DNA from 2 places in the Halomonas sp. NYA30 genome. Region 2 is predicted to be linked to the other one. Evidence: predicted binding sites of a transcription regulator. Region 2 holds the regulator's gene; the other holds the start of a gene.
What was found. The regulator LexA, encoded in region 2, represses DNA repair genes until DNA is damaged. The targets are predictions, from matches to a motif close to TACTGTNTANNTANACAGTA.

Region 1 (3,121 bases), 330 kb from region 2:
CATGGGCATTACTGAATCCATGATTCGTCAATTGTTCCAAGATGTGCTTAACGCTGAATTGCCTGAATTCCCGCGTATGACCTGGCAGGAAGCGATGGATCGTTTCGGCTCTGATAAGCCGGATCTACGTATTCCGCTAGAATTGACCAATGTCGACGATCTGATGCAGCAAGTCGATTTCAAAGTTTTCTCTGGCCCGGCCAGCGCGGATGATGGTCGTGTAGCGGCGCTGAAAGTACCCGGTGGCGCTAAGCTGTCGCGTAAAGAGATCGACGAATACACCAAGTTTGTCGGCATCTACGGTGCCAAGGGCTTGGCGTGGATCAAGGTCAACGAGCGCGCTAAAGGGCTTGAGGGTCTGCAGTCGCCGATCGTTAAGTTCATGGAAAATATCGTTGAAGAATTGCTCGATCGGGTAGGCGCTGAAGATGGCGATATCATCTTCTTTGGTGCGGATAAGACCCGTATCGTCAACGAAGCCATTGGCGCGCTGCGCGTCAAGCTGGGCGCTGACCTTGAGCTCTACACTCAGGAATGGGCACCGCTGTGGGTCGTCGACTTCCCAATGTTTGAAGCTGACGACAATGGCCGCCTTAGCCCGCTTCACCACCCCTTTACCGCGCCTTCTTGCAGCCCGGAAGAGCTAAAGGCCGACCCAGCGAGCGCACTTTCGCGCGCTTACGATATGGTGCTCAACGGTACCGAATTGGGCGGCGGCTCTATTCGTATCCACGACCAAACCATGCAGAGCACTGTGTTCGAGATCCTCGGCATTGGTGAAGAAGAAGCTCAAGAAAAATTTGGCTTCTTGCTGGATGCGCTTCAGTACGGCGCGCCGCCTCATGGTGGCTTAGCCTTTGGTTTGGACCGCCTCGTCATGCTGATGGTGGGTGCTAAGACTATTCGTGAAGTCATCGCCTTCCCGAAAACCCAAAGCGCTGCTTGCTTAATGACGAATGCCCCAGGCGAAGTCAGTCCTGAACAGTTAAAAGATTTAAACATCCGTCTACGCCAGAAGGCCAAGCCGGAAGCAGCCACCGAATAACGTGGCTGGTTAAGTGCCTAACACCGACGCCCCGGCGTCGGTGTTTTTGTATAAAGCCCCAACGAGTGTCGACGACATGGATGAGAAAAAGCCTGCTAATCCTGTCCGTATCCTAGGTATTGACCCAGGGTCACGCGTGACAGGGTATGGGGTAATCGACGTGGTCGGTGTGAAGCCCTGCTACGTGGCAAGTGGTTGTATTCGCACGGCGGAAGGGGCGCTAGAACAACGGCTGGCACAGATTTATGCCGGTCTTAGCGAAGTCGTCGGGTTGCATCGGCCCAACCAAGTGGCTATTGAGCGCGTGTTTATGGCCAAAAACCCTGATTCGGCGCTCAAGCTGGGCCAGGCGCGGGGTGCGGCGCTTGTCTGCATGGCCAATCATGGATTGAGCCTTGCCGAATACGCCGCGCGGCAGATTAAACAGGCGGTGACAGGCCAGGGCGGCGCGGACAAAGAGCAAGTCCAGCATATGGTGACCGCTATTTTGCAGCTTTCCGCTACTCCCCAGGCTGATGCGGCGGATGCGCTAGCAATTGCATTAACGCATGCCTTTAGTGGTTCTGTCTTTAGCAGCCATGGCCTACCCGCCGCGTCAACACGGGCCCGTCGTCGCTCTACCGGTCGCTGGCGGCTGTAGCGGTTGCTCTGCGTGTGGCTGAACTACTGGTCACCTGTACAGAGTCGCTTTATAGTAAACGTCTGTTTTCACCCTCTTGTTTTATTATTTCAACACCTGTGCGAGCGACTTTATGATTGGACGTCTAAGTGGCCAGTTACTGGCAAAGCAACCTCCCTGGATTGTGATCGACGTTCATGGTGTAGGCTATGAGCTGGAAACCTCGATGAATACGCTGGTAGCACTGCCTGCCGTCGGTGAAAGCGTTTCATTATTTACTCATCTAACAATTCGTGACGATGCCCATTTGTTATATGGGTTTGGTAGAGAGCATGAACGAGCGCTTTTCCGCGCGCTGATCAAAGTCAATGGGGTGGGGCCCAAGCTGGCGTTAGCGATTTTATCAGGTATGGATGAAGACGCCTTTATGCGCTGTGTGCGTGATGATGACAGCAAGGCGCTGACAACACTTCCGGGGGTGGGCAAGAAAACCGCCGAGCGGCTGATTATCGAAATGCGTGACCGCTTCCCCGCATGGGAAGATGGCAGTAACGCACTACTGCCTCTAGAGGCAACTAATGGCCGAGCATCCGCCCGTGATAGCCTTGCCGATGCAGAAGCCGCCTTAGTAAGCTTGGGGTACAAGCTGACTGAGGCATCGAAAATGCTTGCCGACATTGACCCTAATCAGTCAACCGAGGCACTGATTAAAGCCGCGCTCACCCAACGCATGAGCGGCTAAGCGAGCTCGCATTAGAAAACGTCAATTCGACACTGTCATTTTGTAATCGTTATTAAGAAGAGCACTTATGCTAGAACACGATCGGCTGATCGCCGCTGAGCCCGAACAGGGGGAGGTGCGTATTGATTATGCAATTCGCCCTAAGCGGCTGGATGACTATATTGGCCAGCCGCGTGTCCGCGAGCAGTTGGAAATCTTTATTGGCGCTGCACGGCTGCGTGAAGAGAGCCTGGACCACACGTTGGTATTTGGTCCGCCTGGGTTAGGTAAAACGACACTCGCGCATATTATTGCCACAGAGATGGGGGTCGGAATGAAGTCGACCTCTGGCCCGGTGTTGGAGCGGGCGGGGGATCTCGCTGCCATGCTGACCAATCTTGAGCCTGGCGATGTGCTTTTTATCGATGAAATTCACCGTTTGTCGCCGGTGGTCGAGGAAGTGCTTTACCCCGCCATGGAAGATTTCCAACTGGATATTATGATTGGCGAAGGGCCCGCGGCACGTTCTATTAAGCTGGATCTTCCCCGCTTTACGCTGGTGGGGGCAACCACCCGGGCCGGTTTATTGACCTCTCCGCTTCGTGACCGGTTTGGGATCGTCCAGCGGCTCGAGTTTTATAACCTCGAAGAGCTGACCGAAATTGTTTCTCGCTCAGCGCGATTGTTGGGTGTAGAAACCAGCCAAGAAGGGGCGATTGAAGTTGCCCGCCGCTCG
Region 2 (3,121 bases):
CGGCCGTTAATTTCGGGCCTTCAAGGTCGAGCATGACCGGGCCTAACGGTTGAGTCATCGTGATAGGTCCATTAAAAAAGAGGCGGTGATTCTAGACGATCGTCTAGCGGTGTCAAAACAGATTAGTCAAACGACTGACGACCGCCGTGCAACCAAACGGGGGTACCTGGTAACGCTAACGAAAAGATATAGAGCAAATCACTATTGCGTAAACGAATACAGCCGTGGGATGCAGCAACGCCCATGGGCTGATCAGGGGGCGTACCATGAAGATAAATATAGCGACGCTGTGAATCGACCTGACCACCACGGTTCACGCCTTTTTCTAGTCCGCATAGCCACAGGATGCGGGTCAAAATCCAATCCCGCTTCGGATATGCTTCAGCTAGCGCAGGAGAAAATGCCTCCCCCGTCCAGCGACGACCCCGAAATACCGCATTATCAGGCATCCCGTTGCCGATCGCGGCTCTTATATAGTGCCAACCATGGGGTGTTTTGCCACTGCCGTTGTGCTCACCAACGCCCGCGAGGCCAGACGATATCTCACACTCATGCAGCACCTTCGGCCCTCGCCAACAGCGTAGCTGCTGCTGTGTGGTATCGATTTCCAACCAGATGTCCTCTACAGGGGGAAGCTCAGCGAGCTTGGGCGTTCGCATATTTTCCTTCTTCAAGTGCTGGGGGCAACGGTGCATTCATGGCAGCCACCACTACTGGGCGCAACCGCCTAACCAAATCCCGCACGGTGACCTGCTCTTGATAATCCTTTTCAGCGATATCGCGCAGTGCATCAAGGCCTGAAAGCGTAAAAATCACCGTACCAAGCATAAAGTGTAGCCGCCAAAAGCGTTCCGCGTCAGGCAAGTCGGGCGTGGCTTGACGCACTAACTCGGTGAAACGGGTAAACACATCACCATACTCTTGCTGAATATGACGCCTAAGATGCCCCTGCGCTTGGCTATAGGCAAGGCCCAGCAAGCGCATAAACACCTTTAAACTGTTGCGCTCAGCAGGCACTGCCAGCACGGTGGTCGCCATGGTTTCGAGTAGCGTTTCCAACGGAATAACGCGCCCTGCATGCTGGGCTTCAAGTTCATCAAGCGCAGTATGAAAACGCTGGGTGAACGGGTCCAGATAGCGTGAAAACACGGCCTGAATTAAGGCTTTTTTGGAACCAAAATGGTAATTCACCGCCGCTAAATTGACGCGCGCTTTGCTAGTGATGTTGCGCAGCGATGTTTCAGCAAAACCTCGCTCAGCAAACAGCACTTCAGCGGTGTCGAGTATTCGAGTTACCGTATCAGATTGAGCCATGCCGCTCTCCGGGGAAACGAGTGTTTAAAACATAGCAAAATACTATGCCATATCGCTGGTGGGCTCAACGCTTGATTTTCTGATGAAATATGGCTGTCTATATGAGTAGAAGCTTAGTTTAAAACGATTAGGAAAAATTCGGGGGCCTTTCTAGAGAGGGGGTTGACAAGACATGTACTGGACAGAGGAACATACTGTATACTTAACCACTTATCGATTAAGTCGACTTTTAATTTGTTACTGTCTATTCACTATTTTTGGAGTCTGGTATGTCGCGTCCGCTAACCGCTCGCCAACAGCACGTATTTGATTTTATTGTTAAGACCATGGGCGAATTTGGCTACCCTCCGACCCGTGCTGAAATTGCGAAAGCACTGGGGTTCCGCTCACCTAACGCCGCGGAAGAGCACCTGCGCGCGCTCGAGCGTAAAGGCGCTATTCGCATTATTCGCAATACTTCACGCGGTATTCGCCTACCCAATCAAGAGCCCCAGGAGTTAGTAGACAGCACCGCAAGTGCGTTGCCAGCTGCCAATATTGAAGCCTCGCCTGCTGGGCTGCCTGTGATTGGCGAAGTAGCCGCCGGGAGCCCTATCCTAGCGGCTGAGCATATTGACCGTTACTGCCCTCTGCCAGCCGAGTACTTCACTCCTAAAGCCGATTATCTGCTGCGTGTGCGGGGCCTTTCGATGAAGGATATTGGTATTTTAGAAGGTGATTTATTGGCAGTTCACCGTACCGAGCGGGTGCGCGATGGCCAGATTGTCGTTGCGCGCCTGGATGATGAAGTAACCGTTAAGCGCTTCAAACGCCAGGGCCACCAAGTAACGCTATTTGCGGAAAATGCAGACTTTGCGCCCATTGAAATCGACCTGCGTTCACAGTCACTCGATATCGAAGGTGTCGGCGTTGGCGTTATTCGTGGCGGTAATGGCCAGGCACTGGGCTAACCACCGTCGCTACTGCATGTCGATATAGCGGTGGTCATTAAAGGTGGCCACCCAATTAGGATGATAGACCAGCAGAATACTCAGCAGCATCCCGGTAATAAACGCCTCTGAAGGCATTAGTAGAGGTAAGAAGCGAGCATACTCCTGGGCAAGATAGATAGCGTTAGGGTCTGTACCTGCCACGATGATCAGCAGCACGGCAGCCAGCCCTGCCCCTAATGTTGCCAACGCCGCCCCAAAAAATCCGCAGGCAAATAGAAACACCATCAGGTTATCCGGCAGGCGGCGATCTACCAGCCGCCACACTGTGCCAATAATGGCAGCCGGAACAATGCCCGTTACCAGTACATTCGCCCCCAGTAGCGTCCACTCATTGCGGCCGATAATTACCATTGCCACATTAATGAGTATATTGCTGATCAGCGCTAATGGCGCTTTAAACACGAGTGTCATCAATACCGTAAAGACGAGATGCAGCGTTAGCCAGTCGACCGCCTGAGCGCGTAGCTGCCACATCAGCGCCACTGCCAGCGTTGCGCCTAACCAACGGTGCTGAAGAGCAGTGTCTTCCAGTAGCACTTGCCAGGGCCGCCGCCAAAGAGCCCACACCACTACGCCTAACGAGAGTAGCGAGGTGAATATCAGCGCCCAGGGCGCCAGTACACTTTGTGCGAACGACATAGCGGCTTCTCACATTATCGAGCGTTAGCTAAACACCACGGTCTTGTTGCCATGCACTAAAACCCGATCCTCAAGATGCCAGCGTAAACCGCGTGCGAGAACGGCTTTTTCAACATCACGCCCAAAGCGGACTAGATCGGTTGGGGTATGGCAGTGGCTAACGCGATGAATATCCT

Region 1: a site for LexA is predicted at 1,710-1,729, ahead of ruvA (Holliday junction branch migration protein RuvA). Genes of this name have one in related genera too.

Annotation. Positions count from the first base shown of each region.
Region 1 covers NZ_OZ334477.1:2,292,422-2,295,542, forward strand. Annotated here, with positions in the region: gene aspS (aspartate--tRNA ligase) at 1-1,045, shown strand, start outside; gene ruvC (crossover junction endodeoxyribonuclease RuvC) at 1,122-1,685, shown strand; gene ruvA (Holliday junction branch migration protein RuvA) at 1,798-2,406, shown strand; gene ruvB (Holliday junction branch migration DNA helicase RuvB) at 2,474-3,121, shown strand, end outside.
Region 2 covers NZ_OZ334477.1:2,622,199-2,625,319, forward strand. Annotated here, with positions in the region: gene nagZ (beta-N-acetylhexosaminidase) at 1-58, opposite strand, end outside; gene ACWI0H_RS12135 (L,D-transpeptidase) at 123-659, opposite strand; gene ACWI0H_RS12140 (TetR/AcrR family transcriptional regulator) at 637-1,314, opposite strand; gene lexA (transcriptional repressor LexA) at 1,584-2,264, shown strand; gene ACWI0H_RS12150 (energy-coupling factor ABC transporter permease) at 2,274-2,945, opposite strand; gene purU (formyltetrahydrofolate deformylase) at 2,970-3,121, opposite strand, start outside.